2 regions of the Gottfriedia sp. ABJ_BB2_2 genome follow, and region 2 is predicted to be linked to the other one. Evidence: a T-box and tRNA genes for the amino acid it is inferred to sense, from the RefSeq annotation. Region 2 holds a T-box; the other holds one or more tRNA genes.
The links. A T-box is a leader RNA that pairs with one kind of tRNA and senses whether it is charged. The one in region 2 lies ahead of pheS (phenylalanine--tRNA ligase subunit alpha), so its partner is inferred to be a tRNA-Phe.

Region 1: it has a tRNA-Phe gene. The T-box ahead of pheS (phenylalanine--tRNA ligase subunit alpha) is inferred to sense a tRNA for this amino acid. The anticodon was not compared.

Annotation. Positions count from the first base shown of each region.
Region 1 covers NZ_JBVFKR010000005.1:27,859-44,839, reverse strand. Annotated here, with positions in the region: gene ACX6U0_RS12810 (malate:quinone oxidoreductase) at 77-1,579, opposite strand; gene ACX6U0_RS12805 (HAMP domain-containing sensor histidine kinase) at 2,403-4,469, opposite strand; gene ACX6U0_RS12800 (response regulator transcription factor) at 4,456-5,142, opposite strand; gene ACX6U0_RS12795 (AraC family transcriptional regulator) at 5,380-6,249, opposite strand; gene rlmH (23S rRNA (pseudouridine(1915)-N(3))-methyltransferase RlmH) at 6,440-6,919, opposite strand; gene ACX6U0_RS12785 (CxxH/CxxC protein) at 6,979-7,170, opposite strand; gene ACX6U0_RS12780 (MBL fold metallo-hydrolase) at 7,244-8,038, opposite strand; gene ACX6U0_RS12775 (two-component system regulatory protein YycI) at 8,062-8,841, opposite strand; gene ACX6U0_RS12770 (YycH family regulatory protein) at 8,828-10,186, opposite strand; gene walK (cell wall metabolism sensor histidine kinase WalK) at 10,183-12,018, opposite strand; gene yycF (response regulator YycF) at 12,018-12,722, opposite strand; tRNA gene ACX6U0_RS12755 (tRNA-Phe) at 13,098-13,170, opposite strand; tRNA gene ACX6U0_RS12750 (tRNA-Asp) at 13,178-13,253, opposite strand; tRNA gene ACX6U0_RS12745 (tRNA-Glu) at 13,277-13,348, opposite strand; tRNA gene ACX6U0_RS12740 (tRNA-Lys) at 13,368-13,440, opposite strand; gene ACX6U0_RS12735 (adenylosuccinate synthase) at 13,614-14,903, opposite strand; gene dnaB (replicative DNA helicase) at 15,106-16,467, opposite strand; gene rplI (50S ribosomal protein L9) at 16,496-16,942, opposite strand; gene ACX6U0_RS12720 (DHH family phosphoesterase) at 16,939-16,981, opposite strand, start outside.
Region 2 covers NZ_JBVFKR010000017.1:3,316-20,296, forward strand. Annotated here, with positions in the region: gene ytxC (sporulation protein YtxC) at 1-670, shown strand, start outside; ribosomal protein L20 leader region at 805-930, shown strand; gene infC (translation initiation factor IF-3) at 1,011-1,511, shown strand; gene rpmI (50S ribosomal protein L35) at 1,535-1,735, shown strand; gene rplT (50S ribosomal protein L20) at 1,777-2,133, shown strand; gene ACX6U0_RS20815 (MBL fold metallo-hydrolase) at 2,216-3,037, opposite strand; gene ACX6U0_RS20820 (nitric oxide synthase oxygenase) at 3,221-4,303, opposite strand; gene ACX6U0_RS20825 (MATE family efflux transporter) at 4,504-5,913, shown strand; gene ACX6U0_RS20830 (M42 family metallopeptidase) at 6,002-7,093, shown strand; gene ACX6U0_RS20835 (quaternary amine ABC transporter ATP-binding protein) at 7,733-8,935, shown strand; gene ACX6U0_RS20840 (glycine betaine ABC transporter substrate-binding protein) at 8,940-10,673, shown strand; gene sspI (small acid-soluble spore protein SspI) at 10,760-10,969, opposite strand; gene ACX6U0_RS20850 (TrmH family RNA methyltransferase) at 11,074-11,823, shown strand; T-box leader at 12,210-12,453, shown strand; gene pheS (phenylalanine--tRNA ligase subunit alpha) at 12,521-13,555, shown strand; gene pheT (phenylalanine--tRNA ligase subunit beta) at 13,574-15,988, shown strand; gene ACX6U0_RS20865 (exosporium glycoprotein BclB-related protein) at 16,221-16,981, shown strand, end outside.

The DNA.
Region 1 (16,981 bases), on a different contig from region 2:
CTTATTTCATTAATGAAATATATTACTTAATCTTCTTTGATTGGGACCCTTGTTTTTATATCCCATTGAAATAAAGTTAACTATATGCTAACTCTTTTTCAGTTAGACCAAGCGCCTTAGCAGTAGTCGTATGAATGTCTTGTATTAATTCTGGATGATCCATAAGTGAAACTCCGTACGAAGGAATCATTTCTTTTATTTTAGCTTCCCACTCTTTTATTTGTTCTGGGAAGCATTTTTCTAATACTTCAAGCATTACATGAACGGCAGTAGAAGCTCCTGGCGAAGCACCAAGTAATGCAGCTATTGATCCATCAGCAGCGCTAATTACTTCCGTACCAAATTGAAGTGTTCCTTTACCGCCCGCCTCAGTATCCTTAATAACCTGTACGCGTTGACCTGCTACTACTATATCCCAATCTTCAAGTTGAGCATTTGGAATAAATTCTCGTAATTCTTCCAAACGTTTTTCATTTGATAACAAAACTTGCTGAATTAAATATTTCGTCAATGACATTTCTTTAACTCCAGCTGCCAACATAGTGAAGAGATTATTCGGTTTTACTGAACCGATCAAATCTAAATTTGAACCTGTTTTTAAAAACTTTGGTGAGAAGCCAGCAAAAGGGCCAAACAGCAATGTTTTTTTATTGTCGATGTATCTCGTATCAAGATGTGGAACAGACATTGGAGGAGCTCCAACTTTAGCTTTACCGTACACTTTTGCATGGTGTTGCTCGACAACCTCCGGATTGTTACATACCATAAATAGTCCGCTTACCGGGAAGCCTCCAACATGTTTTGATTCAGGAATACCAGTCTTTTGAAGTAAAGGTAGACTTCCGCCACCGCCACCGATAAAGACGAATTTAGCAGTATGGTATACAGTCTTACCCGCTTCCATATCATGCACTTTTAGTTCCCATGAACCATCCTTAGTTTGTTTAAGATCCCTAACTTCATGCTGATAGTTTAACTCAACATTTTTACTTTCTAAGTGATCAAATAACATACGTGTTAATGCTCCAAAGTTAACATCCGTACCAGAGTCGATTTTTGTTGCCGCGATCGGCTCATTTGAAATGCGCCCTTCCATAATCAATGGAATCCATTCCTTCAGCTTTTCTGGGTCATCTGAAAATTCCATTCCTTGAAATAAAGGGTTATTTGATAGCGCTTTAAAACGTTTTTTCAAAAACGAAACATTTTCTTCTCCATGAACTAGACTCATGTGAGGTATTGGCATTATAAAGTCCTGTGGATTACGAATTAGATTACTGTTTACTAGATAAGACCAAAATTGTCTTGAAAGTTGAAACTGTTCATTTATTTGTAAGGCTTTACTAATATCTATAGACCCGTCAGATTTCTCGGATGTATAGTTAAGCTCACAAAGTGCAGCATGGCCCGTCCCCGCATTATTCCATTCATTAGAGCTTTCTTCTCCAGCGTTTGCAAGTTTCTCAAACACTTTGATTTCCCATTCCGGTACTAGCTCCTTCAGTAATGACCCTAATGTCGCGCTCATAACTCCTGCACCAATTAAGATAACGTCAGTTTTTTCCTGTCTGTTTATCATTTTACCCACCCTTATCCCCCTATATTTGAAATAAAGAGTAGGTGCACCTACCATGATGTCACAAAAAAACAAGGTGCCATCAAGGAACACACCACTTCCTATTCCAATTATAACTTATTAAATAGTATAACACTATTAAAATAAAACTCATAATAGTATAACACTATTAATTTTTATACTTACTAACCATTTATTTCTATTTTCCTTATACTAAAATATCTACTATTATCAGATAATTATATACTATTTACAGCCGGTAAAAAAGTGAGAATCTTCTAATAGGCCCTTAGAATAAACAAAAATATCCTTAATTAAGCATTTTACATGGGAATAAGCCTTTAATTACCATTTATCATTTTTCTGACACCTTATTTTTTTGCAATTATTTTTTGTACATTTACTCACTTGTTAATCTGCAGTAATTATTTTTTACTAGGTTAATTCTTATAAATTTCTATAGAATGTGTTAGTTGATTTTAACTCCAGCTGCTCCCTTTACGTGGGGCAAGCTGAGTCTCCTGGGTCCGCACGATGTGATTATGCATGTGTTACGGACAGGACGTCGTGAAAATAGTATCCTACCTTACTTGACCTGCGGGGTTTTAAGCCTTCCTGTATCTTCTACAGGAGTCTCGCACCTTCCGTTATGATCGACTTCTGTTTATATCAGTATAAACCCAATAGACAACAACAATATTTTGAAAAGATTCCAGACAAAAAACCATATCAAAAATGATATGGTTCTCTTTTATATTTATTCCTAGTTGATGGATATGACAAATCATTTGGTCTCCTACCATTACCCTTCCATAACAAGCACTAGTTACTCATTACTTTGGTATTTGGGCATGCTAATCATTGCCTTAAATAAATCTCCATCAACTTGTATGATAAATTGCCCTTTTTGTATATCAATCAAGCTTTTAGCAATGGAAAGACCTAGTCCACTTCCTTGACTATTTCTTGATTCATCGCCTCTTTTAAAACGTTCCATTAATTCATCCGCTGAAATATTTAACTCATAGGCAGAAATATTTTTAAATGTTAGTAGGATTTCATTTCCTTTATCTTCAATATCGATGTAAACCCTTGATCCTCTGAGAGCATATTTGAATATATTTGATAATAGATTCTCAACGGATCTCCACAATAATTTCCCATCTGCTGAAATATATAGTCTATCGTCAGGGTGATTTATTTTAAATGTTAAATCTAAAGCCTCAATTTTGGCATTCACTTCACCCAGACCTTGGGTTAGTAATGATAAGATATCTATACGTTCTAAATGGACGGGAATCGTTCCGCTGGTAGCCTTAGCGGCTTCAAATAAATCATCTGTTAGAACCTTTAAACGTTTTGATTTTTGATCCAAAACCTCAACATACTCTTCTATTTTTGTTAGATCCTTTTCCTTTTTCAATAGATCTACATAAGTAATGATTGACGTTAGTGGTGTTCTTATGTCGTGTGATACATTCGTAATTAGTTCTGTTTTCAACCGCTCATTCTTTAATTCACTATCTACTGCCTTTTTTAAGCCATCAGTAATGCTGTTTATATTATCGGAAAGTCGTGCAAACTCTCCTTTTCCTTCTACGATGATACGATGTTGAATATCCCCTTCTTTTATTTTCTCTACACCTTCTTTTATCGCATTAAATTTTTTGATTCGTTTATATGCAAACCAAGCTGCAAAGCCCAAAGTTATTGGAAAGATAAAAAATGTTAACGCGACTAAGATTGGATAACCTATTACAATTAGTACAGTCTTTACACCAGTGCTTCCGCTATTATATACATTTCTAATAAATGCACAAAGCTTACTTATTAATAGATAAATGAATGTATGTTTTAATAAGGTTCCATTTTTAATATGCTTTACAATTGATAAAATTAGCAGTAGTCCTAAAATAGCAAACGGAATCGTAAATAAAACTGTCATTTTGTTAATTGTTTCAAGGGTGAGACCATCCACCAAAGCCACCCAAGATATAGTCAGACCAAATAATAGTACTACTTTTACATCATTAAATAATGTATCTAATTTATTGAAGTGTAGTTCATTATCCTTAAATGAATTTCTACCAATAATCAATACTAAAAACACAAATGAAACTATAAACCCTATTAAGCTCCCAATAAAAAGATAGAACTCTTTCGTTGCAATTTCCTTATTTTCTTCCCATTCTTTTATTTTAAGATTTAAAATCTCATGCGGGAAAGCTACATAAACTTTTGTATTTTTCGGGTTTAATTGATCTGTACTGCTTGTAATCAATTGAAGATGTTCGTTCTTTTTAACCTTTTCAGGATAAATAGTAGTTTTATAACCATCAAATAGTAAAGATGAAGGATAATTTCGTAAATCCTCTGTTTTCGAGCTATTTTTATATTCGTTAACACCGTCACCTCCGTAATATAATAATTCATTATGCTGATCTAAATTTTGAATCAATAAATGATATTCCTTTACATCATTCATGATCAGTTTTTTCTTTTCCTGACTAATTTCTTCCGCGTACTCTTCTTGAAATGTTTGGAGATTTTTCTCATGGCTTAAGCTTGGATCATATCTTTTGGATCGTTCTACAAATTCAGGATATAAATCGTCTTCAATGTTTCTGATGTCCTCTTTGCTTATTGTTCCACCCTTTAAGATATTTTCCTCATTCTTATACACTCCCACTAATTGCGTTAGGCTACTGACAACCGTTTCGACTTCTTGTATAAAGGATTGACTAAGGAAGTAGTCCTGTTCAAAAATAATTCCAAAATCATCATCAACTTGAACTGCTACAACTGAAATTGACTTAACAATGCCCGAAAAAAATAAAACGGCTATTATAAAAACAATGATTTTTGTTGTTAATAAGTGGCTATATTTTTTCAACTTTATATCCAACTCCCCACACCACTTTCAAATATTTAGGTTCTTTCGGATTGATTTCTATCTTCTCTCTAATTTTGCGTATATGTACCGTTACTGTATTTTCCGGATTAAACGCCGCTTCGTTCCAAACTCTTTCATAAATTTCTTCGATTGAAAATACCCTACCAGCATTCTCAGTCAAAAGCTTCACAATCTTATATTGAACTGGAGTAAGGTGAACGACCTCCCCATCAACAGTGATTGTTTTACTTTCATCATCGATCACAAGTCCACCACTTCGATAAACATTGCTTTTGGCCTCAAGGCTCCCAAATGTCGTATATCTTCGAAGCTGAGATTTAACCCTCGCTATTAGCTCTAAAGGATTAAAAGGCTTCGTTATATAATCATCTGCTCCTAAATTTAAGCCTAAAATTTTATCCGAATCCTCAGACTTAGCAGAAAGCATAATCACAGGTACCTTATTATTTTCTCTAATCTTCATCGTTGCCCTTATTCCATCTAGCTTCGGCATCATAATATCCATAATAATCAGATGAATCTCCTGATTTTCAATAACCTCTAAAGCTTCTTCTCCGTTATAAGCCTTAAATATGCTATATCCTTCATTTTCTAAATAAATGCAAATTGCTTCTACAATCGATGTATCATCATCACAAACTAAAATGTTCATGTAAATTCTCTCCTATGTATGTATTTCAACATGAAACCACCCCTTTATTTTTGAAGTTAACAGGATGATATCAAGAAAATATTAAAAACCACCTAACACAAATCTTAAGATTTTCTTAGGATTAATAAAAACAGCCAGCTTTTTAGGCTGGCTTGTTAAGGTCATTCTATTTTATTGGTATAGAAGATGCAATACGATATTAGGTAGAAAACAACTCTTATACCTTTATTCTCATAACTAACGCTTACTTTTTTCCTTAATTGGCACCCAAACTTCACTATATACATTTTCATAAGTACCATCATGCTTTGTAAAAGAAATTCCAGGTAGGTCAACTATTTCATAACCTGAAGATGGCAACCACTCCGAATATATTTTAGCAGTCGTTTCTTGAAGGGTTGCAGGAAATGGTCCTTGATTAGGGAAAATTGCCCATAAACTTTCTTCAATAGAAAGTTGTTCCAAATCAGCAAATTGATTTACTTTTGTTGTTGCAAAACCAATCATATGAGTTAGGTAACCTTTTTCTTCTAAATAATCATCATCAAAATCATAAGATACATTCAAGACTTGATGAGGATATAAATCAGCTAATTGATGCATCTCATTTCTTTGTTGTTCGGTAATTGACTTGGCTAGTTCTAAAATTGCATTATTGACACCTTCAAATTGTATTGGCACCCTTTTCGAAACTCCAACTATACTAAATTTCTCTTTCTTTTCAATTTTGAATTCCATGGAAATTCCTCCCCTTATATCAATAAAGAATGAAAATTTGGGAAATGATTTTTGAATTTTATTTTTCGTTACTTCTGAAGGTAAGAAGCCGCACCATTCACGAAAGGCTCTTGAAAATCCCTCAATTGAATTGTAGCCATATTTATAGGCAACATCTGTAACCTTCGCACCATTTATTAATTCAACATTTGCTACTGATAATCTCCTGTTTTTGATATACTCACTCAATGACATTCCTGCCATATACGAAAACATTCTTTTAAAATGATAATCAGATAGCCCAACTATTTTTGATATTTCTTCTCCGGATATTTCTTCCGTTAAATTATGATCGATGTAATCCATTAATTGGTTGAATTCCTGCAACATTTCATTTCCCTCCTTTACAGTTACATCATATTGTAACCATTGATTTTTCACTCGATATTTTATATACGGATTATATCGGATTAAGATGAAAAACAGCTTAGAAATACTCTAAGCTGCTTTCGTGTTCATTTTTATCCTTTTTTAAATAACCTGTGTATTAGCTAACATCTAACTTCTAGCGATTGATCATTTACTTATGGTACGGTTCATTCCTATTAATTCGATAAGCTCTATAAATCTGTTCCACCAAAATTAACTTCATTAATTGATGTGGAAATGTCATTTTTGAAAATGATAGTGTATCATCCGCTCTTTTCATGACTGCATCGCTTAAGCCCAATGAACCTCCAATTACAAATGCTACCTTGCTGTTTCCGTATGTCGCTAATTGATCTATTTTTTTTGCTAGCGATTCTGACGTATGCTCTTTTCCTTTTATCGCAAGTGCAATTACATATGAATCATCAGATATTTTGCTAAGTATTCTTTCGCCTTCTTTTTCTTTTACAATTAACATGTCTGCATCACTTAAGTTCTCTGGTGCTTTTTCATCCGGCACTTCGATTATATCCATTTTTGCATAACTAGATAATCGCTTTATGTACTCATCTATCCCCATTTTTAAATATTTCTCTTTTAATTTTCCAACACTAATAATTGAGATATTCACATTATATCCTCACTTTACAAACAAGTTATACACAAAAGTTATCCACATACCCACAATTTCTATCCACATTTAGTGGGGGAATCTATGTTCGATACAATATATATGGCATCATTTTGACAATATTCACAGGTTGTGGATATATTTTGCGTTTTTTCGACTTTATTCAACAATGGCGTTTCACTATACTTATCCACAAAATCATCTAGTGCCCATTCAACATGTTCATCACAACTTACTATTACTTTTTCCATTTATGTTCATCTCCTTAATTTTTTACAAAAAAAATAAGGGAAAGTAAACTCTCCCCTGAAGTATACGTTCATATTATACATACACTATATCTGTTGGTTTTTGAGGGTCTGTATGATGTAGCGCAAACTGCGTTCCAACTTCAAATCCTTTTCCCTCTAATGTTTGTGTAACAGACATTTTGGCAAGCTCTTTCATGTTATTATCTTGGCTTAAATGCGCAAGATAAATACGTTGTGTTTTGTCTCCAATAACGTCAGCCATTGCTAATGCAGCATCCTCATTAGATACATGCCCCATATCGCTTAAGATACGTCGTTTAATACTCCATGGATATTTCCCCATTCTTAGCATTTCTACATCATGATTACTCTCAAAAATGTACATATCTGCATTGGAAATAATTCCTTTCATACGATCACTTACATATCCTGTATCCGTTATTGTTACAAATTTCTTTCCATTATGATGAAATACGTAAAACATTGGTTCGGCAGCATCATGCGATACACCAAATGATTCGACTTCTAAATCCCCAAATTGATGTGTCGTTTCCATATTAAAAATGAACTTTTGCTCAGTTGGAATTTCTCCAATTAGGTGGTTCATTGCTTTCCATGTTTTTTCATTTGCATAAATTGGGACTTGGTATCTTCTTGCGAGAACACCAAGCCCTTTAATATGATCGCTATGCTCATGAGTAACAAGTATGCCAGAGACTTCTTTAATATCCCTATTAATATCCTTAAACAACGACTCCATCGCCTTACCGCTTAGCCCGGCATCAACTAAAAGCTTTGTTTTCTCCGTCCCAACGTACAACGCATTTCCGGTACTTCCACTTGCAAGTACGCTAAAATGCAAACTCATACTGATTCACCACTCCACTGTATTTATTCTATCTTATTAACTTGTCCTTCTATTGCGTTTACAAAATAATCTCGATCCTCATTTACAACCAAATGCCAAGCTGGTGCTATGACTTTTACGCCAGTCGATAACGGAATTAATGTGTAATATCCAAAATCAACTTTTGTCACTCGATCATCTGGCTTTAACTCATCTTTTACATAAAGATTTTCGATTGCTTTAATCGCAGGAAGAACTTCTTGTACATCTTTTTTATCTACCATGTCTTTTAAATCTTCAATATAGCGTTGTCGATAAGAAACAATTTCGTCATTATCATTATACTTAATTTCTACAACAGAGCTATCAATATTATAAATGAGTCGATCTTTATAACTTTGACAGAAATAGAATGTTTTTGTACTTACATCCCTCTTGCAGAATCGATAATTATTTCCATTCCAAACATACTCTTTAACAAAATTCTCTAAGAAGAAAATTCTATTGGTTTCAGGGAGCTTTACCACGTCTTTTAATCGACTTTGAAGCACATCTTTATAAATTTCGATGTCCTGTCCTTTTTGCTTTGTAATTGTTTTATCAGAGAAAATTTTGCTATTGCCTACGATATAAGTCTCTTTCAAGGATTCTTTAGGTAAAGCAACATATGTGATGTCATTCGCCTTTAACTGGTCCTCAATCGTAGATTCCGCAATAACATCTATTTGGTAATTGCTTCTTTTTTGATAGTATTGAATTGCTAAAAACAAGTCTAACACTAAGAATGTTAAAATAAATATTGTTTTGATTCTACTCCAATCCAACAATATTCACCCCAATTCTGCTTAGCATATCTTGATCAATCTTTTTATAAGAATCTCCATAATGGATAATCCAAACAGGCTTTAATTCTACTGCCCGACTATAATAAGGTTGACTCATTGTCGTTTCTTTCTCACTATTAAAGATCGTTTCATATCCCAAACTAATATCTTTAATTAATGAATCATTAATGGATTTATTATTTTTAATGACTTCCATGATTTGTGAACCAGACATTAATTCAACTTCACTCTCGTTTTTCTCCATACGATAACCAAACTTGTATAACGGACGTTTAAATGTTTGAACATCGTCAGTTCCCAATTTTGTTGAAATCGTAGCATTTTTATAAACAGGTAGATTGTTTACATAAAATCTAAAGGATACTTCACTTTTATCTGGTTGAATATTCGTTAATATATAATGATCAGTCCAACCACCATGTTGATTAACAAATTCAAAGCTTCTTTCAACTAATGAACTTGGGCTTTGACTATTGTCCTCTGCCGTAGTTGGATTAACAAAAGTTAGCGAACGATTTAATTGTGATACTGTCATTAATCTTGTACCATCTGTAAATGTATCACCAGAGCTACTACTCTCTTTTCTAACTTTTGACGGATCGTAAAAAATTGCATCTTTTAACTTATCAATAGCAATGTCTGTAGTTAAATATTCAATCGTTTTTAATTTCACAGTTTTCTTAGGTAAATAAATAAACTTCCCAGAATCTAACTCAAATTTCGAGCATTCAATATAATGGTCATAGTTATTTTTTACTTTTTCAACCGCTGTAATTACTTCTGAATTATCGTAAATAGCTTCGTATATGACATTTAGTGACTCATTTGCAAAATAAATTTTTGTAGAATCATCTTGTTTAGTTGAAAGACTAATAATCATTCGATCAAAAAGAACATTTTGTAATCTTTTTGAATCTAAGTTTAATACCTTATTCAATGTTTCAATTGGAATTAGTGTAGGAAAAATGATTTCAACTTTATTTTTCCCTTTTGTAATCCTTTGATAATTTTCTAGAGACGTTTTACTAGTTATATTACTAAAACTAGATATTTCTGTTTTTTGTATTGCTCTAAATAACGGTAAAATATTATTTTGCTTTGTTGTTAGATAATGATTATTTGTTTCATGCACTACTAGTTCAGTTGGCACAACTACATCCTTAAATTGTTTCTTTGCACCAATTGAAACATTTTGTACATAATCATAATTAGAATTTTGCATAACATCGTAAGCTGGTTGATACGATAATAAGCTATATGAAAGAACCAAACTGATTGCAACTAAAGTTGATAATATAATTGATTTTATATGTTCACTTTTCATTCCCACTCATCCTCTTGGTCATCAGCTACCGGAAGCGTGAAATAAACTGTTGTACCCTTTCCTTCTTCACTTTTAGCCCAAATATGACCATCATGCGCATAAATCATCTCTTTTGCGATTGCTAGTCCAAGTCCTGTGCCTCCGACTTGTCTTGAACGAGCCTTATCTACTCGATAAAAACGATCAAATATTTTCGCTAAATTATCTTTAGGAATTCCCATACCTTCATCTGTAATACTTACAAGTATTTGATCCCTTGATTCTTTAATTCTAAAGGTAACTTTGCCACCTTCTGGAGAATACTTTAATGCATTTGAAATAATATTATCTAAAACCTGCGTGATCTTATCTTCATCAATAAAAACAAATCTTGTTTTATTTAAAAACTCTCTTTTAAATGTAACCTTTTGAGATTTACTCATTTCATGACGATCGATTATTCGATTAAATAGTTCGGTAAAGTTCACCCAATCCTTTAACAAACGATACTCTGTACTATCTAATTTAGATAGCTGCAATAAGTCGTTAACCAATCGAATCATTCTTTCTGTTTCATCTTGGGTAACTTGTAAAAATTTAGGTGCTATTTCTTTATTTTCCCAAGCTCCATCAGAAAGTGCTTCTAAATAACTTCTCATCGTCGTTAATGGTGTTCTTAATTCATGCGATACATTCGCTACGAATTCTCTACGTTCTTGCTCTATTTTTTCTTGTTCTGTTACATCATAAAGTACAGCTATCAATCCATTTACTTTTCCTGTATCCTTTTGGATTGTCGAAAAGCTAGAACGGATAATCATTGGTCGTTTATTTTCACTATAATCAAGCATGATTGAATCCGGCTCTTCATATAAGTCGTCTAATGTATGAACCTTTTCAATACCAAGTACTTCTAAAATCGACTGATTTAATACTGTTTCACGTGAAACATTCAACATCGCCTCAGCTGGATCATTTAATAGTATTATTTTTCCTCGACGGTCTGTTGCTATAACACCATCCGTCATATGTTCTAGTACAGATTGAAGTTTTCTTCTTTCACCTTCAGTAGACGCTCTAGCTTGTTGTAGGTTCCTTGATAGATTATTAAAAGATATCGTTAGCTCACCTATCTCGTCTTCACTATATGCCTTTAGCTTGCGAGAAAAATTACCTTTAGCCATTTCTTGAGCCTGTCTTCTGATTTCCGAAATTGGCTTCGTAATTGCTTTCGCCAACAGTATTCCGAGAATCGAGGTTATAGCAACTGCAATCAATGTTCCCGTAGAAAAAATGCGATTAATTAATTCCATCCTATCGTAAGTACTTTCCATTGAAGCACTTGTGTAGATAGCTGCAACAGTTTCGTCATTTTCAAATACTGGAATTACGATGATTCTCATTCGATGGCCATTCTTACGATCTAATAAAACCTTTTCAGTATTCGTACCAGCTAGTAGAGCCCTTTTAATTAATATATCAGTTGTTCGTTTTCCTATAATCGTCCGATTGTTGGAATCTGAAGTAGCGATTACCTCACTATTTTGGTTAACTACCCTTACATCAGTTATACCTATATTTTCACCAAAATCTGCAACGATCTTTTGAATTTTTTCTTTTACTTCTGGGTCATCCAGGGTTTTCTTTTTTTCGTACTCTATTTTAATATTATAGGCTAGCATATTCGCACGTTCGTTTATCGAATCTGAGAAGTTATTGACTAATTGCTTTTCAAGTTCTCTAGAAAAATAAACGCTGATTACTTGCATCGCAACTAATATAAGCAAGATATATACAAGCACAAATTTAAATACGATTGATTGAAATAAACCTACTTTATTTTTGGCTGCCATTAATCTTGCTCCGGATCACGTAAGTAGTAGCCTACTCCTCTTCTAGTTACAATAAATAATGGATAACTTGGATTATCCTCAATTTTTTCTCGAAGTCTTCTGATTGTTACGTCTACAGTTCGTACATCTCCGAAATAGTCATATCCCCAAACTGTTTGAAGTAAGTGTTCTCTTGTCATAACTTGACCGATATGCTTCGCTAAATAGTACAGTAATTCAAATTCACGATGAGTCAATTCTATTTTTTCTCCTCGTTTTGTTACGATGTACGCATTTGGATTAATCACAAGCGAACCGATTACGACTTCAACTGACTCTTCTTTTTCAGACGATGCACCAGTCTGATGTCTTCTTAAGTTAGCTTTTACTCTGGCAAGCAATTCCCTTGTACTAAATGGTTTCGTTACATAGTCATCTGCTCCCATTTCTAAACCTAATACTTTATCTAATTCAGAGTCTTTTGCTGTAATCATAATGATTGGCATTTCATGATTCTTACGGATTTCTCTACATACCTCTAATCCGTCTCTAATTGGTAACATAATATCTAATAAAACTAAATCAGGTAGAAACTCATCAACTTTTTGTAATGCTTCATCCCCGTCATACGCACAAACAATTTCAAAACCTTCTTTTTCAAGGTTAAATTTTAATATATCTGCAATTGGTTTTTCATCATCCACTATTAGTATTTTCTTATTCATTCCCCGCACTCCTTTTCTAGTAAGTTTAGCTGCGTGCCATTTCTATTCATAGCTTTAGCAATTTCATAATAAATTAGGCAACAATTAAACGTATCTTAGCAATTTCGTTTTGTAGGATTGTCTCTATATATACAATACGACTAATAAGTTATGTGTCCTTTTTAAATCAACACTTTCTTCGACTTTCATCTTAGAAAAAAAGCCCTAGCTTGTTGCTAGAGGCTTAATCTACTACTTCTATTTTAAATTAAGTAGGTTTTTTTGTAAAATCCTACTCATTTTCCATTAATTTTTATTTAAATAAAATATAAATTTCCTCTGTTATATGTGGGTTTAAATAAATAAAAACTACTGTAATTACAGTAGTTTTTATGATGGCTCGGGACGGAATCGAACCGCCGACACGAGGATTTTCAGTCCTCTGCTCTACCGACTGAGCTACCGAGCCAAATATATGGCGGTCCCGACCGGGATCGAACCGGCGATCTCCTGCGTGACAGGCAGGCATGTTAACCGCTACACCACGGGACCAATACAATATTTATAAATAAAAGTGACCCGTACGGGATTCGAACCCGTGTTACCGCCGTGAAAGGGCGGTGTCTTAACCGCTTGACCAACGGGCCATGATATATGTATAAAAGATGAGCCATGAAGGATTCGAACCTTCGACCCTCTGATTAAAAGTCAGATGCTCTACCTACTGAGCTAATGGCTCGTATTAAAAATACTAGATTAAACGCACGTCATTTAAAACTAATTACTTGTTATGACGACAAGATTCATTATAACATGCAAACAAATAGTAGCGCAATACTTTTTTTCGTATTTATCTTGTAAAAAGAAAATAAAAGCCCTTAAAAATCAATTTTAAGGGCTTTATTTAACTAATTATGCTCCGAAAACGTTACGAACAATATTCGTTTGATTACGGTCAGGTCCTACTGAAAATACAGATAATGGGATTCCAACTAATTGAGACACACGTTCAACATAATGTCTTGCATTAACTGGAAGTTCATTAAGATCTTTTACTCCAGTGATATCTTCTGTCCAACCTGGAAGCTCTTCATAAACAGGCTCACACTCTGAAAGCTGTTTTAAGCTAGCAGGGAACTCGTTAATCGTTTCTCCACGGTATTTGTATGCTACACAGATTTTCACTGTTTCTAGGCCTGTTAACACATCAATAGAATTAAGTGATAGATCTGTAATACCACTTACGCGTCGAGCATGACGAACTACAACACTATCAAACCAACCAACACGTCGTGGTCTTCCAGTTGTTGTACCATATTCACGACCTACTTCACGAATCGTGTTTCCAATTTCATCATGTAACTCAGTTGGGAATGCCCCTTCTCCAACACGAGTTGTATAAGCTTTACATACTCCTACAACATGATTAATTTTTGTTGGTCCGACTCCTGATCCGATTGTTACTCCACCTGCAACAGGGTTAGAAGAAGTAACAAATGGGTAAGTACCTTGGTCTATGTCTAACATTACACCTTGAGCACCTTCGAATAAAACGCGTTTTCCACCATCAATTGCATCATTTAATACTACTGAAGTATCGCAAACGTATTTTTTAATTTGTTGACCAAATTCATAATATTGCTCAAAAATTTCATCAATATCAAGACTATTTGAATCATACATCTTTTCGAATAAATTATTTTTTTCTTCAAGATTACGTTTTAATTTAATATAGAACTCTTCTTTATCAAGAAGATCCGCCATACGTATACCAACACGAGCAGCTTTATCCATATAAGCTGGGCCAATCCCTTTTTTAGTAGTTCCGATTTTATTATCACCTTTACGCTCTTCTTCTAGCTCATCTTGCTTTAAGTGATAAGGTAAGATGACATGTGCACGGTTACTGATACGTAAGTTATCAGTAGAAACACCTTTATCATGTAAATACGCTAGTTCTTGAACTAACGCTTTAGGATCCACAACCATTCCGTTTCCAATAACACAAATTTTTTCCGAGAAGAAAATACCTGATGGAATTAAATGAAGTTTGTATTTTACGCCATTAAAAACAATTGTATGACCTGCATTATTACCACCTTGATATCTAGCAACTACTTCTGCCTGCTGAGATAAAAAGTCAGTAATTTTTCCTTTTCCTTCGTCTCCCCATTGAGAACCAACTACTACTACTGATGACAATGTATTGCACCTCCGAATAAAATTCGCTATTTCCGAACTAAAACCAAAACTAGTATATCAAACTTACGTTATTTGTCAATGATATGATTCGTTTTTTTCGGTTTTTACATTTCTTCGTTCGTAATTACATGAATAAAAACTCATGTTTTTAGTTTGCCCTAACAAAAAAAAATAATCACATAGAATAACTATGTGATCAAATTTAACCTGTAGGCGCATGCTCATCGAACCTACGCTCTAAGTTAACGAATTTATTATATTCTTTTACGAATGCCAGCTGAACGGTACCTACTGGGCCATTCCTTTGTTTAGCAATAATAATTTCAATAATATTTTTATTCTCAGATTCTTTATCATAGTAATCATCACGATACAAGAAAGCAACAATATCAGCATCTTGCTCAATACTTCCAGATTCACGAATATCAGACATCATCGGACGTTTATCTTGTCTTGACTCAACACTACGAGAAAGCTGAGAAAGTGCGATTACGGGAACTTTTAACTCCCTTGCTAGTGCCTTAAGTGAACGGGAAATCTCTGAAACTTCTTGCTGACGATTGTCTCCGCCGCCTTTGCCACTACCTTGAATAAGTTGTAGATAATCAATTAAGATCATTCCTAAACCATGCTCTTGTTTCAGTCTTCTACATTTAGCACGAATATCGTTTACGCGAATACCAGGTGTATCGTCAATGTAGATCCCTGTATTCGCTAAACTACTAGCAGCCATAGTAAGCTTATTCCAGTCTTCTTGTTCAAGATTACCAGTACGTAGCGCCTGTGCATTAATATTGCCTTCTGCACAAAGCATACGCATTACTAATTGATCTGAACCCATCTCTAGACTAAATATAGCTACATTTTCATCTGTTTTTGTAGCAACATTCTGTGCAATATTTAAGGCAAATGCTGTTTTACCAACAGAAGGACGAGCAGCAACAATAATTAAATCATTGGGCTGAAAACCCGCTGTCATTCGATCTAAATCTGTGAAACCTGTAGGGATCCCAGTAATATCCCCACGCTGATTAAATAACGTTTCAATTTTGCTAAATGTATGGAAAACAACATCCTTAATATTTTGAAACCCAGAAACATTTGTACGTTGAGAAACCTGTAGTATGTTCTTTTCAGCTTCATTTAAAATAACATCAACAGGATGTTCAGATGCATATCCTTCATTTGCAATATTTGTAGCTGTCCTTATTAATCTTCTTAACGTTGATTTTTCCTCAACCATCTTAGCATAGTATTCAACATTAGACGCAGTTGGTACTGAAGCTAATAGATCATTTAAATAGGATACGCCTCCTACCTCCTCAAGCAAACCTTGTTTTGCTAATTCAGAAGTTAGAGTGATGACATCTAGAGGCTCATTTCTCGAAGAAATACTTAACATCGCTTCAAATAACTTTTGATGAGCAGCTCGATAAAAATCATCTGGTAAAAGCCGTTCTGAAGTTGGTATTAAAGCATCTGAATCTAACAAGACTGCTCCTAATACTGCTTGTTCAGCTTCTATATTCTGCGGCGGAGTACGATCATTTAACAAATCACTCATATTTTGTCCTCCAGATGCTTAAATTACATTATTGTTCCTTCACGTGTACTTTTAATGTTGCAGTTACTTCTTGGTGAAGTTTAACCTTAATGTTAGTTACACCAAGTCCACGAATTGGATCGTTCATTTCAAATTTGCGCTTATCTAGTTTAATTCCATGAACCTTCTGTAGCTCTTCAACAATTTGTTTACTAGAAATTGATCCAAAAAGACGGCCGCCTTCTCCAGATTTCGCTTTTAGTTCAACAGTAATTCCCTCAACTGTTTCTTTTAGTTTCTTACAATTTTCTAATTCTAAAGCAGCATCTTTTGCTTCTTTATTTTTTTGCGCATCAAGCGTTTTTACGTTGCCGCCTGTTGCTTCAACAGCATAACCATTCTTAATTAAAAAGTTATGTGCGTATCCATCTGCTACGTTTTTTACTTCGCCTTTTTTACCTTTTCCTTTTACATCTTTTAAGAAAATTACTTTCATTTGTTTGTTCTCCCTTCGATATATTGATCAATTATTTTC
Region 2 (16,981 bases):
CTTAGTGCCAACGCTAGTACAATTTATTTTACTTCAAAAAGAAGATAAGTGGATTCAATCCATTTTACATACATCTTTTTTCTATGAGGAAGTTGAACAACAGCAAATCATTCCAATTGCACAGTCCTTATTAAGAGGGACAAGAAGAAGCGTACCAAACCAGAAGAAAATACGGAAAAGCAAACAATTGATTACTAACGCAATTTTTCAATATGTAAAGGACGGAATAAGCTTTAGTTTTGATTCGTTCATTACATTTCGCTTAAAAGAATATAATAAGCAGCTAGCCTATGTATGTGAAATCGCAATCGATGAATACAAATTAGAAAATGAATATCAAAACTTAATTGAAAATTTAAGACAACAAGTATTAAAATCAGATTCACTTATTCCGAATGTCCATATTGTTTATGATGGGAAATTTAGTGTGTATGATCATTTACTTTTACCAATTTCAAAAGAGCTATTAAGGGAATATGGAAAAGAAATCAAAAACCGGGAATACATTGATAATGAATTGATTGTTCCATTAGCTGCAATCGCACCAAAAAGAATTCATTTATACACAGCAACAGTAGATTTAGCACTAATTGTTACTATTCAAAATATCTTTCAAGAACGGGTACACATACATACTTTACAAGACTTTACACAAGAAAAATCGAAATGAATTTTATGAAAATAAAAAAATGATTGTCATAAATAAGTTTCTTTGCTATAATAAATTTCGTTGCGAATAAAACATACGAATCTTGACAACATCGTGTCGCTATGTTATAGTAACGTAAGAAAAGAATACTTATTTGTTTGAAGTAGAAGCACCCGCTTCTCACCTGGATGACGCTGTAGGCTGTTGTCAGGTAACAGAATCATTATTACTTTGATACTGTCAGTGTGGGTGTATTTATATACCCACACTTTTTTATTGAGTTTGAGGTTTGCTTCAATAAAAACAAATTAAGGTAATTCTTACAATACCCTGGAGGTGTTTTACTATTAGCAAAGACATGATGGTAAACGAAGGAATTCGTGCACGTGAAGTTCGTTTAATTGGTCCTAACGGAGATCAACTTGGTATCAAGACTAAACAAGAGGCTCTAGAGTTAGCATCTAATGTTAACCTTGATCTAGTAATGGTTGCACCAACGGCAAAACCACCTGTATGTCGTATCATGGACTACGGTAAATTCCGTTTTGAGCAACAAAAGAAAGACAAGGAAAGCCGTAAAAACCAAAAAATTATTAGCATGAAAGAAGTTCGTTTAAGTCCTACTATTGAAGAGCATGACTTTAACACAAAACTTCGTAATGCAATTAAGTTCTTAGAAAAAGGCGATAAAGTTAAAGCGTCTATACGATTCAAAGGACGCGCTATTACGCATAAGGAAATAGGACAAAGAGTACTTGACCGTTTCTCGGCTGCTTGTGCAGAAGTTGCAACTGTTGAGACACATCCAAAAATGGATGGTCGTAGTATGTTCTTAGTCTTAGCACCTAAAAACGAAAAGTAATTTATTTGAGGAGGAAACACGATATGCCTAAAATGAAAACTCACCGTGGTTCAGCAAAACGTTTTAAAAAGACTGGATCTGGTAAATTAAAACGTGGTCGTGCATACACTAGCCACTTATTCGCTAATAAATCTACTAAAGCAAAACGTAAATTACGTAAAGCTTCATTAGTAAGCAAAGGCGATTTCAAACGTATTCGCTTCATGCTTACAAACATGAAATAAGAACGATAACGGATTAGATAGATATCTAGGAGGGAAATAATATGCCAAGAGTTAAAGGCGGTACAGTTACACGCGCTCGTCGTAAAAAGGTTATTAAATTAGCAAAAGGTTATTACGGTTCAAAACATACATTATTCAAAGTTGCAAACCAACAAGTGATGAAATCACTTATGTATGCATACCGTGACCGTCGTCAGAAAAAACGTGATTTCCGTAAATTATGGATCACTCGTATCAACGCGGCTGCTCGTATGAACGGTCTTTCTTACAGCCGTTTAATGCACGGTTTAAAATTAGCTGGTATCGAAGTTAACCGTAAAATGTTAGCTGACATTGCAGTAACAGACGAAAAAGCATTTGCTGAATTAGCAAACGCTGCAAAAGCTAACTTAAAATAATATCATTAAAAATCCTTAACATGTAGATGTTAAGGATTTTTTTATTTTATTAGATTTTCAGGCTATGCGTTGACTGAACCTTTTAAGAAAGACAATATTCTCTTCTCATATTCTTAACATTGCACTCATGACAAAACTTAGTAAATGCAGACGGAAATAAAAATTCCTTTTCTAGAAGACTGATTGCTTGTTCATCTTCATTTTGTACAGCTTGCTGTAGACGGGTTAAATAATCTTTTGCAAAGGAAATACGATTGATTGCATCTACCTTTGAATCACTTACTTTACCGTGACCTGGTATCAATAATGAAAATTGTTTGTTTGTTATCAATTCAGATGCTTTTTCCAATGTTTTGTAATAACTTTTTACACTATCAAAGACGATTGGAAGCTCAAAATCAGATAAATAATCCCCTGTAATCCAAACATCTAACTGATCAATATAAAGGAATAAACCATCCTTTGTATGTCCTGGTGACAGATAAAAAACTAAAGTTGTGTTCCCAATTTTAATTGTTTGTTCGTCTTCGGATATGATCAAATCAATTTCAGGAAATCGAATAGGATGATTATGTTGAATATAATGATCTAAATAAAATTGTTTAATTTTTCCTACCTTGATTTCTTTTTCAGGGTGATTATGTAGATGGATACTTCCAATTGTAGTTGCATCTGGGAAGGCATGGTAACCAATTACATGGTCAAAATCGCCATGAGTAAAGAATAAATAAATAGGTCGTTCTTTTCTAATTTCATCTACATACTTTCTAATTTCATTAATTTCATTCGGAAGCCAAGTTGGATCAACTACTATAATACAATCCTCTGTTTCAACAACTGTTGAATTCGTCTGAAATAATGCACTTTGAAAAACGGTTACGTGTTTATTTTTAAAAAGTATCATTGAATTCTCCTTTTTACCTTTAATTTGAAATCTGGATATTTTCATTTTAACAAAATTAACAAGTGAGAAGGTGAGAAATGGAATTGTTTTAAAACGGAAAAAAGCGTGCTCAGAAAATGTTTCTTAGCACGCTTTATTTTTGTTCTTTTTTGATTAGTGTTCATCAAGCAATGATTAATACTTTTAAGTGTTTTTATTGTTGGGAAAAAAATTAGGTTTGATGATTGTGTTCTCATATCTATTATGGAATATATGCGTTGTTGCTGGCGACATTGGAGGTATAAGCCATCCCCAGTTACCTGTAATTTCTCTTCCACATGCTGATTCTTGTTTTTCGAATTGTTGAAATTGCTGAGCTGCTGAATGGTGATCAACAATACTAACACCATTTTTTTTGAAAGAATATAAAACTGCGATATTTAATTCAACTAATGCACGGTCTTTCCATAATGTACTGTTCCTTTTTGTATCTAATCCAATCAATTCTGCCACCTGAGGAAGCATATTATAACGGAATTCGTCAGCGAAGTTTCGTGCACCAATTTCAGTTCCCATGTACCAACCATTAAATGGAGCAGCACTATATGTGATTCCTCCAATTTCTAACCGCATATCTGAAATCATTGGTACTGCATACCATTTTGCTTGTAATGATGAAAAATCAAATTCAGGATGCTCAATTGGAACTTCTAAAATGACTTCACGAGGAACAGAAAACCATTTTTGCTTTTGTCCATCTATAGAATAAACAATCGGTAACAAGTCATAATTTGTTTTCTTTCCTTCCCAACCTAGTTTTTCACATTTTTTTGTAAAAGGAATTGAGATGGGATCACCAATGATACCTTGATCTGTTTCATAGCCAGCATATCGCAGAAGCTGATGGTTATGAATTTGAATACAGTTATTTTCACCTAAGTAAGGTTTGAAAATTGTAATGGTCGGAAGAATCTTACCAGAATTTGTTGCGTAACTGATGTGATGAATGATTTCTTGTTTTACACCTTCATCATCGTTAATATGACGAGCATCTAAAACGTGAAGTTTATCCCAAAATAATCTACCAATACACCGGTTACTATTTCTCCAAGCTAACTTAGCACCATGTTCGATTTCTTCATAGGTATGTGTATAAAAGCCAGTTGATTTAATTTCAATTTCAATATCTTTTAAACGTTCTTCTATTCGTTCAGCGATATTAAGCTCTTCGTAGCATTGTGTAATAAAACTTTTTGCTTCTTTATATAATACAGTTGTTGTAATCATTATTGTCTCCAAGGTTTGTATTTAAAAATGTACTTATACATTGTAAGCTTAAATATTCTTCCCTTCAAATCGTATTTATGAAATTAGTGTGAATTTTGATTGGAATATGTAATAAATTGATGATTGAATTATTTATCTAATGACAATTATTCTGTTACGATGAGTAATAGAGTACTATTTTATAGAAATGGAGGAATATGATGTTTAAGCCAAAAAACCTACAAGGCAATCAATTAACTGAAGGACCTATCGCGAAAACATTATTCTTCTTTTCATTGCCAATGTTATTAGGAAATGTACTTCAGTCTTTAAATGGATCGATTAACTCGATTTGGGTAGGGAAATTTTTAGGTGAACAAGCTTTAGCAGCTACTTCTAATGCCAATATATTAATGTTCTTCTTATCTGGAGCTATTTTTGGAATTTCTATGGCGGCTGTTATTTTAGTTGCACAAAATATAGGTGCCAAGAATATTAATGAAGCGAAAAGAGTAGTAGGTACAAGCTTAGCATTATTTATTGCCCTCTCTTTAATAGTAGCCATCATAGGATTTGTTTTTTCTCCAACCATCTTAAAGCTTATGAATACACCGGGAGATACAATTGATTTTGCGATTTCTTATACTCGTATGATGTTTTTAGGTACGCCATTTATGTTTGCTTACACTTTAGTTATGGCGATTATGAGAGGATCTGGTGATTCGAAAACGCCATTTTACTTTTTACTTCTATCTGTGGGATTAGATGTGATATTAAATCCATTTTTCATTAAAGGAATTGGCCCTTTTCCTGAAATGGGAATATCAGGATCTGGTTTGGCTTCTTTAATAGCTCAAACAATTAGTTTTATTTTATTAGTGATAACGATTTATTCAAGGAAGTATTTTTTAAGACTACAAAAAGAAGAGTTAAACTTAGTTAGATTTGATTGGGGCTTAATAAAGGTACTAATAGTAAAAGGTATACCGCTGGGTTTACAAATGATTGTTGTATCTTCAGCAAATTTAGCACTCTTTCATTTAGTTAATTCTTTTGGATCTGAATCAACAGCTGCTTTTGGGGTAGCATTCCAGCTTTCAAGTTATATTCAAATGCCTGCAATGGCAATTGGTGGAGCAGTGACATCTATGGTAGCACAGTGTATTGGTGCCGGTAAGTTAGAAAGAATAGGCCGTATTGCTTTAAACGGTGTTTTGTTCAATGTGATTTGGACAGGTGGTCTAGTTCTTTTATTAAATATTTTTAGCGAAGAAGCTTTTTCATTATTTTTACCAACGACGGGTCATGCAATTGATTTAGGGATTACAATTAGTTATATTATGTTTTGGCCATATATCTTATTTGGGGTAACACTGGTTCTTTCAGGTGTAGTCAGATCAACTGGAGCAGTTATGCCTCCATTATTATTTACTTTTTGTGCGATGTGGCTAGTTCGGAATCCAATCGCATATTATTTAGGACATCAGTATGGCTTTTTAAGTATTTGGTGGAGTTTTGGAATTGCATTTACAGTAGCAGTATTATGTCATATCCTTTACTACTTTTTTGGAAATTGGAAGAAAGCTACTTTTCAACATGGTCCAAAAGGAAGAGTAAAGGAAGTAGGCTAAACATTTAATATTCTTATGATTTTGTCAAAAAGATACGCTAATTGTATAATAGATAATGTACATAAACTTTAATTAGAAAAAAGGATGGATGACCTTGTCTACTTTAGATGCTAAGTTACAAATGTTAAAAGAGTTAACAGATGCAAATGGTGTAGCTGGTTTTGAGCATGAACCACGCGAAGTAATGAAGAAGTATATAACGCCTTTTGCTGATGAAGTTACGACAGATAATTTAGGTAGCTTAATTGCTGTGAAAACAGGAGATGCTAATGGCCCAAGAATTGAGGTTGCTGGGCATCTTGATGAAGTTGGATTTATGGTTACACAGATTGATGATAAAGGCTTTTTACGTTTTCAAACAATCGGTGGATGGTGGTCTCAGGTAATGCTAGCTCAACGCGTTACGATTTCTACTAAAGAAGGTAATGTTACAGGTATTATTGGATCAAAACCACCGCATATTATGAGTCCTGAAGCGAGAAGAAAAGTAGTCGATATTAAAGATATGTTTATTGATATCGGTGCTTCAAGTAAAGAAGAGGCATTAGAATTTGGAGTGCGTCCTGGGGATCAAGTCGTTCCTTATTTTGAATTCCAAACAATGAAAAATGAAAAATTATTATTAGCAAAAGCATGGGATAACCGTATTGGTTGTGCAATTGCGATTGATGTATTAGAACAATTACAAAACCAACCGCATCCAAATATCGTGTTTGGTGTTGGTACAGTACAAGAAGAAGTAGGTCTACGTGGTGCTAGAACATCTACATATAAAATTGAACCAGATATTGGATTCGCATTAGATGTTGGTGTTGCAGGTGATATGCCTGGAGTATCAGAAAGAGAAGCACAAGGTAAATTAGGAAAAGGTCCTCAAATTGTTCTTTATGATGCTTCAATGGTCTCTCATAAAGATTTGCGTGAGTTTGTTGTAAATGTAGCTGAAGAAATCGGAGTTCCGTATCAATATGAAGCAATGCCTGGTGGAGGAACAGATGCAGGCGCAATGCATATCACAATGAAAGGTGTACCATCGCTTGCAATTACAATTCCAACTAGATATATTCATTCTCATTCTGGAATCCTACACCGTGATGACTATGAAAATACAGTCAAGCTGATTGTAGAAGTTATTAAACGTTTAGATCGTGAAACAGTTGATCGTTTAACTTATAACTAAGTAAACAAATCCCTCAAGCATCCTCTTGAGGGGTTTTTATTTTGTTTATTTTTGTTAAGAGTAATAGAATTTATTGCTCCTATTAATACTATTCAATTTAAAAATATTTTTTTGGAATACTTTTTAGTGGGAAAAGCCAAGTTTTTATTAAGTTTAGTTAAAAATCGTTACTTTTCTGTAATAATTATTGACAATAGCAAAACGCTTGGGTCCGAGAGGTTCAGAACAATATAACTTAAAAAATGGAATAATTTGGCTAAAACTCTGTAATCAAATGTATTAGTGTTAACATTGTTCTGACATAGTTTTGTCATAGTTTCTTGTTAACATTAATAGCAGATAAACATTCCACTACCTTTAAATGGTCCTGGAGCGACAATTCTTCTTCAAATAGAAACAAAATAGTAGCGTGCCAAGACTTTTTAAGTACTTGGCTACTTTTATTTTAGATGCTTTCTAAAAAATGTTGCTTTTGAAACTCTGATTTTAAACAATATTTTACAAAACATCCTTAATTTTCACGCTATATTGCATGTTTATTTTTTGGAATATTCTTTCTTTAAAAAGCTGCCTTCAATATAAAAGAAAGTTGTATTAGAAAAAGGTTTTATTTTAAAAATTTTAAAACGAGGTGAGTTGATGAAATCAAAAGTTGTAGTGAAAAATGTGACGAAGGTTTTCGGTAAATCGCCTAAGAATGCCATAAAATTACTTGAGAAAGGTTACTCAAAAAAAGAAATTTTAAAAGAAACTGGCGTAACAATAGGTGTAAATGATGCGAATTTTGAAATTTATCCAGGTGAAATATTTGTGGTTATGGGTTTATCAGGCAGCGGTAAATCGACATTAATAAGAATGTTAAATCGATTAATCGACCCAACAACTGGTCAAATTCTGATAGATGATGAAGATATAGTGAAAATGAATGCTCAGCAGTTAAGGGATGTTCGACGAAAAAAGATTAGCATGGTATTTCAAAACTTTGCATTATTCCCACATAAAACAGTTCTTGAAAATACGGAATATGGTCTTGAAATACAAAATATTTCTGCATTGGAAAGAACAGAAAAAGCAAAAAAATCTTTAGAAATTGTTGGCTTAAAAGGCTATGAAAATCAATACCCTTCACAACTAAGTGGAGGTATGCAGCAAAGGGTTGGTCTAGCGAGAGCTCTTACAAGTGATACTGATATTTTGCTTATGGATGAGGCCTTCAGTGCGCTCGATCCATTAATCAGAAAAGACATGCAGGATGAATTATTAGAGTTACAAGAGACGATGAAAAAGACAATTATTTTTATTACCCATGATCTTGATGAAGCATTAAGAATTGGTGACCGAATTGCACTAATGAAGGATGGCCATATTATTCAAATTGGTTCGCCTGAAGAAATTATGGTGAATCCAGCTAATGAATATGTAGAGCGATTTGTAGAAGATGTTGATTTGTCAAAAGTATTAACAGCAGCGAATGTTCTTAAGCGTGCTGAAAGAATAACGCCAGACCGTGGTCCTAGGGTAGCTCTGCAAATCATGAGAGATCAAGGATATTCAAGTATTTTTGTTGTAGATCGTAGATTAAAATTACTTGGAGCAATTACAGCTGATGACGCATCGCATGCACTGAAAGAAAATAAAAGTGTTGAAGAAGTCATGCAAAAAGATATTGTGGTAGTTTCTGAAGATACACTTCTTACAGATGTAATCGAATCGCTTGCGACTTCCGTTCTCCCACTTGCTGTTGTTGACAAAGAAAACCGATTAAAAGGTGTCATTATCAGAGGTGCGGTAATTGGAGCACTTGCGGGTAAAAAAGAAGATTTAAATATTAAAGGGGGTTAATGTAATGGGGATGCATAAATTACCGTTAGCAGATTGGATTGATACAATCGTTGATTGGATCATTAAATATTTCAATCCGCTATTCAGTACAATCACAAACATCACAGAAACCCTATTAGATATCTTTGTGAAGGTTTTAGGAATGGGACCGTCGATTGTTTTAATAGTATTAATATCGCTTTTAGCGTTTTATACAAGTCGATGGACAGTAGGGTTATTTACATTTATAGGTTTACTATTAATCGATAATTTAGGACTTTGGGATGCAACAATTGAATCATTAGCATTAATATTATCCTCGGTTATTATAACGATGGTCATAGGGATTCCACTTGGTATATGGGCTTCGCAAAACGATCGAGTGAAACAAGTCATTACGCCGATACTCGATTTTATGCAAACAATGCCGGCATTTGTGTATTTGATACCAGCAATTCTCTTTTTCGGGATTGGTGTTGTGCCAGGTATTTTAGCATCGGTGATTTTCGCAGTACCACCAACAATTAGACTTACCAATCTTGGTATAAGAGAAGTTCCTAATGACTTAATAGAAGCGACAAATGCATTTGGTTCAACTACTTGGCAAAAACTCGTAAAAGTACAACTACCATTGGCTGCACCTACGATTTTAGCAGGTATTAATCAAAGTATAATGTTATCACTTTCGATGGTCGTTATCGCATCATTAGTTGGTGCGCCAGGTTTAGGTGCAGAGGTTTATCGTGCTGTTACACAAATTAAAGTTGGTGAAGGATTCGAAGCTGGTCTATCAATTGTCATCATTGCAATCATTTTAGACAGAATCTCACAAAACTTACGTAAACCTGTTTATGGAAATAAGTTTACTAAAAAATACGTATATGGTTTTTTTACTCTAATCTTTTTCATTTCTTTCATTGCTACTGCCTTTACTGTAGGTACAAAAGACCAAACGTCTACTAATAAAGTAGGGGATCAGGTACATTATGAAATTACAGGGATTGATCCAGGAGCAGGTTTGATGAAGGCTACCGAAAAAGCAATGAGTGATTATGGCTTAAAAGATTGGACCTTAAAAGAAGGATCTTCAGCTGCAATGACTGCAGAACTCAAAAAAGCTTATGATCAAAAAGAGCCAATCATTGTTACAGGCTGGACGCCTCACTGGATGTTTACAAAATATAAATTGAAGTATTTAGAAGATCCTAAAGGTTCATTTGGAAAAGATGAATCGATTCACACGATTGTACGTAAAGGATTAAAAGAAGAAAATCCTGGTGCTTACAAAATTCTTAATCAATTTTATTGGAAACCTTCTGATATGGAAAACGTAATGAGTGATGTACAAGAAGGAACAAAGCCAGAGGAAGCTGCTAAAAAATGGGTGGAAAAAAATAATGATATCGTAGCCAAGTGGACGAAAGATGTGCCTAAAGGCAATGGAGAAAAAGTAAGCCTTGTATATGTTGCTTGGGAATCAGAAATTGCCAGTACGAATGTGATAGGTACAGTATTAAAACAACATGGTTATGATGTAACTTTAAAACAAGTTGAAGCAGGCCCTATGTTTGCAGGTGTGGCTGACGGAAGTGCAGATGCATTAGTAGCAGCATGGCTACCAACTACACATAGTGATTATATAAATGAATATAAAAGTAAGCTAGTTAATCTTGGACCGAACTTAGAAGGTACAAAATTAGGATTAACTGTTCCAGAATATATGGATATTGATTCGATAGAAGATCTAAAAAAACAATAATTAACAAAAGAAGCCTCGAGCAATCTGTTCGAGGCTTCTACTTTTTTAAGTTAAAAAAGGCTAAAACAAAGTGAAGGTGTACCTTGTTAACCTTGTACTCCGCTTTCAATAACAGCTAATAACTCATGTTTTTGCTCTTCTGAAGCATGATTCCAAAATAACTCTAGTAAAACACCTAATCCAGGTAATACTTTTTCCTCACCACTTTGAATTGCATCTACGATTGTTGCCTCTAATTGATCACTTTTATTACCAGTAATATTGTGAAGAACTGCTCCACGAATGTTGAAATTCATTTGTATTCTCCTTTCATATTGTGCTTTAAGTAGTATTTGTAAACAGTATCAAATTTATGTATTATTAACTTTATGATATACGAAGAAAGGTATAAGGTTATAATATGAAACGAATTGATTCGATACAAAATAACTCTGTTAAATCTTGGAAAAAACTACATACAAAAAAGGGTCGAGAGAAATCAAAACAATATATTGTAGAAGGTTTTCATCTAGTAGAAGAAGCAATTAAGAATGATGCACCGATACTTCATTTATTAATTTCTGAAGAAATCGACATCCCATCAAACTTTTCACCGGGCTCTTTTGAGTTAACATATATTTCTAAAGAAGTTAGTAAAGAATTAAGTGAAACCGAAACGACACAAGGTATATATGCAATTATCGAATTTTCATATATGAGAGTAAACTTTGAAAACGTCTCTAAATTATTATTAATTGATGAAGTACAGGATCCTGGAAACGTTGGTACTATGATCAGAACGGCGGACGCAGCCGGATTTGATGCAGTTATACTTGGGACAGGGACAAGCGATTTATATAATTCGAAAACGATTCGTTCAACACAAGGCTCTATATTCCATATGCCTATTTTACGTGGAGACTTATTCGAAGTGATTTCGGAGTTAAAAGAACAGGGTATAACTGTATACGGAACTTCATTACAAAATGCAAAACCGTTTAATGAAATCAAAGCATCTAATCGATTTGCAATTATTGTTGGCAATGAAGGAAAAGGAGTTAATTCTAGCCTACTTACTTTATCAGATGAAAACCTTTATATCCCAATTTACGGCAAAGCAGAATCATTAAACGTCGGTATCGCAGCGGGAATATTAATGTATAGCTTATAAAAAAAGAGGTGCATATTCTGCATCTTTTTTGCTTTTTTTTGGCATATCCCAGATAGCAAAAATACTACTTCCTTTGCGTGACTTACATCATCCGTTTGATTTTCTATTAATGAAATTGATTTAATATTTTTTTACCTATATTAAAGTTATAAGTAAACATTGAGATGGTTAATAATATAATAATTGAAATTCCAACTATTAACTGATTTCTAATTTTCAAATCAAAAATTCCTCCAATTTGACTATATTCAATTATTTATATGATTCTCGTCCCATAATGAATTAGTTTTTTGTGGAGTCATCAAGATAAAGTGATAGAAAATCATATGTAGAGCAGTTGCAATAATTCAAAAATATCACTATAATAAGTTAAGAAAATTTAATATATAAAAGCGATGATAGAGACTAGTAAATTTAAGTACCCTATATAGGGAGAAAGTGCCTAAGACTGAAAGCACTTTTATAGGAAATTAAATTGAATTCACCTCTTGAGCTGGCGCCGGGACCATTATATATGTAAAGGCGACTCGGTCTAATAGACCGTTACATGAATGAAGTGAGCAGTTAGTAAGTGCAACTATGCATTAACTGTTAATTAGGGTGGTACCGCGATCAATCCTCGTCCCTTTTTGGGAGCGAGGTTTTTTTATGTTTAAAAATGTATGAAAAAAATGGTAGAGGTATAGGAGGAATAAAGATGCAAGAGCGTTTAGTTTCTTTACAAGCAGAAGCGATTAAACAAATTGAAGAGGCTCAAGATTTAAAAGCCTTAAATGAAGTACGTATCGCTTACCTTGGAAAAAAGGGTCCAATTACAGAGGCAATGAAAGCAATGAAGGATTTATCTCCTGAAGAGCGTCCAAAAATGGGAGCAGTTGCAAATGAAGTACGTGCAGCAATTCAAGAAAAACTTGAGGCTAAACAAGTTTTACTAGAACAAAATGCCATTAATGAAAAATTAGAAAGCGAAAGTATCGATGTAACATTACCAGGACGTCCTGTTCAAGCTGGTGGTGTGCATCCTTTAAAAGCAGTCATTCAAGAAATTGAAGACTTATTTATCGGAATGGGTTATGAGGTTGTTGAAGGACCTGAAGTTGAAAAAGATTATTATAACTTCGAAGCACTAAATCTTCCAAAAGGTCACCCTGCTCGTGATATGCAGGATTCATTCTATATTACAGAAGAAACATTAATGAGAACTCATACATCTCCAGTTCAAGCAAGAACAATGGAAGCGAATGTAGAAAAAGGACCAATCAAAATTATTTGTCCAGGAAAAGTTTACCGTCGTGATGATGATGACGCTACTCACTCACACCAATTTATGCAAATTGAAGGGTTAGTAATTGGTGAAAACATTTCAATGAGTGATTTAAAAGGAACATTACAACTTTTTGCGAAAAAAATGTTTGGTGAAGATAGAGAAATTCGTTTACGTCCAAGTTTCTTCCCATTTACTGAACCATCAGTAGAAATGGATATTTCTTGCATGAAGTGTGGAGGAAAAGGCTGTAATATGTGTAAACATACAGGTTGGATCGAAATTTTAGGTGCAGGTATGGTTCATCCAAATGTACTTGATATGGCTGGTTACAACTCGAAGGAAGTTCAAGGATTTGCATTTGGAATGGGTCCTGAGCGTATTGCACTGTTAAAATACGGCATTGATGATATTCGTCATTTCTATACAAACGATATTAGATTCTTAAAGCAATTCCAACAAATGTAAGGTAGGAGGGGACAAAACATGTTTGTTTCAACAAAATGGTTACAAGAATACGTTGATTTAAGTGGTGTAACACCAGAAGAACTTGCAAAATTAATCACAAAAGCTGGTATTGAAGTTGAAGGTGTAAACAATCTTTCTGAAGGAATAAAAAATGTTGTAGTAGGCTATGTAATGGAACGTGAACAACATCCAGAAGCTGATAAATTATCTAAATGTACAGTAGATGTTGGAGAAGAACAGCCTGTACAAATTATTTGTGGTGCACCGAATGTTGCTAAAGGTCAAAAAGTTATCGTTGCAAAAATTGGTGCGGTATTACCTGGAAACTTCAAAATTAAAAAAGCAAAATTGCGTGGTGAAGTTTCTGAAGGAATGATTTGTTCTCTTCAAGAACTTGGAGTTGAAGGGAAAGTAGTTGGGAAGGAATTTTCGAACGGAATTTTCGTTTTACCTAATGATGCAGAAGTTGGAGCGGATGCATTAGAAGTTCTACACCGCGATGACGCTGTATTAGAATTAGGTTTAACACCAAATCGTGCGGATTGTTTAAATATGATTGGAGTAGCTTATGAAGTTGCTGCAATTTTAGATAAAGAAGTGAAACTACCAACTGTTGGAACTGAAGAGACTGGATCTGCAGACTTTATTAATGTTTCAGTAGAATCAAAGGAAGATGCACCATACTATAGCGCGAAATTAGTTAAGGGTGTAAAAGTTGCTCCTTCTCCATTATGGATGCAGGCTCGTTTAATGAGTGCTGGTATTCGCCCAATTAATAATATTGTTGATATTACAAACTATATTTTAATTGAATACGGTCAACCATTACATGCATTTGATAACAACAAGCTTAATAGTAAACAAATCATCGTTAGACATGCAAAATCTAATGAAAAAATTACAACATTAGATGGAGAAGAACGTACATTACAACCGCATCATTTAGTGATTGCGACAGAAAAGGAAGCAGTTGCGATTGCTGGTGTAATGGGTGGTCAAACAACTGAGGTTGATGAGAACACTGTAGATGTTTTAATTGAATCAGCTGTTTTCAAGGGTCAAACAGTTCGTCAAACATCAAAAGACCTAGGTTTACGTAGTGAATCAAGTGCTCGTTTTGAAAAAGGAATTGATTCATCTCGTACTTACTCTGCATCTGAACGTGCTGCGCAGTTAATGGCAGAGCTTGCAGGAGGTACGATTGTAGAGGGCACTGTAGTTGCTAATCATATTGTTAATAACGCACCAGAAGTTTCTGTTTCAGTTAGCAAAATAAATAATGTACTTGGTACTTCAATTGATGCTGATACGGTTAAAGATATTTTCCGTCGATTACGATTAGAAGCGAAACAAGATGGAGAACTTTTCACAGTCACAGTTCCTAGTCGCCGCGGAGATATTACGATTGAAGAAGACTTAGTTGAAGAAGTAGGAAGAATGTACGGATACGACCATATCCCTGCAACATTGCCAACAGGAGTAGCTAGCCGTGGACAATTAACTGTATATCAAGCAAAACGCCGTAAAGCTCGTCAGTTTTTACAACATGCAGGATTATTTGAAGCAGTTACTTATTCACTAACTAGTAATAGTAAAGTAAAACGTTTTGCATTAGAAACTGGTGAAGCTAAGCCAGTTCGTTTATCTTTACCAATGAGTGAAGAACGAAGTGAATTACGCTTTAGTTTAGTACCTCATCTATTAGATGCAGTAGCTTATAATGTTGCTCGTAAAGAGGAAAATGTACAATTATTTGAAACAGGCTCAGTTTTCTTAACATTAGAGAAAAATGAACTTCCACGTGAAGAAGAGTATTTAGCAGGTGCTTTAACAGGAGCATGGTTACAGCATGCATGGCAAGGTGAGAAAAAAGCTGTTGATTTTTATGTAGTAAAAGGAATATTAGATGGTTTATTTAATGAATTAGGCCTTTCTGATAAAATTTCTTATGTTGCTGCAAAAAAAGAAGACCTACATCCAGGTCGAACAGCAAGTATATTAGTAAATAACGAAGAAATTGGATTCGTTGGTCAAGTACATCCTGTAACCGAAAAAGAATGGGATATTAAAGAGACATATGTTTTCCAATTATCGCTAGCAAAATTATTCAATACAGAAGTAGATGATATTTTATATAACGCAATTCCACGTTTCCCAGCTATGAATCGTGATATGGCACTTGTAGTAGATTCAACTGTTTTTGCTGGAGATATTTTATCTACAATTCGTCAAGCAGGTGGAAAACTATTAAAAGATGCAATCATTTTTGACTTATATGAAGGTGATAAAATGGAAGCAGGTAAAAAATCTGTTGCCTTTTCACTAACTTATTTTGATCCAGAGCGTACATTAACAGACGAAGAAGTTACAAAAGCTCATCAAAAAGTATTAAAAGCAGTTGAAGAAAGTCATAATGCTCAGTTAAGGGGCTAATGATAAATCAACTTAGTATAATTTAGAGTAAGAGTAAAGAACCAGGAATCTAATTGATTCCTGGTTTTTTCTCTTTTTAGGCGATTTCGGTCAATCATAAAAAGAATTTAAATAGAATAATCACCTATTTTTTTCCATTTATTACTCATTTTTGTAATGAGAACGAACCAATTTGTCCTTTTTTTATACTATAAATTGTACAACTAATTTATTAAACGAGAGGTGTTTTTAATTGCCATTACCACCACCAAGATCGCCATTTCCGCCATTTCCACCAGAACCACCATTTCCACCATTTGGTTCAACAGGTCCAACAGGTCCAACAGGCCCAACAGGCCCAGCAGGCCAAATTGGCCCAACGGGTGTAACAGGCCCTCAAGGTGAAAGAGGAAAAAGAGGTAAAGACGGAGACGACGGAGAAAGAGGAAAAAGAGGACATATGGGACCAATGGGTCCAATGGGGCCAATGGGACCAATGGGTCCGATGGGAGCAACGGGAGCAACAGGAGCAACTGGACCTTCAGGAGGACCTCCAGGAGCAACGGGAGCAACAGGCGCACAAGGATTACCAGGAGCAACGGGAGCAACAGGTGCACCAGGATTACCAGGAGCAACGGGAGCGACAGGTGCACCAGGAGCAACAGGGGCAACGGGAGATCCAGGAACAGCAGGAGCAACAGGAGCAACGGGAGCAACAGGAGCGACAGGAGCAACGGGAGATCCAGGATTACCAGGAGCAACTGGAGCAACAGGAGCACCAGGAACAGCAGGAGCGACAGGAGCGACAGGAGCGACAGGAGCGACAGGGGCAACAGGAGATCCAGGAACAGCAGGAGCGACAGGAGCAACAGGAGCGACAGGCGCACCAGGAGCAACAGGGGCGACAGGAGCACCAGGAACAGCAGGAGCGACTGGAGTAACAGGAGCAACAGGCATACCAGGAGCATCCGCAATCATCCCATTTGCATCAGGTCTTCCAGTAGAATTAACATC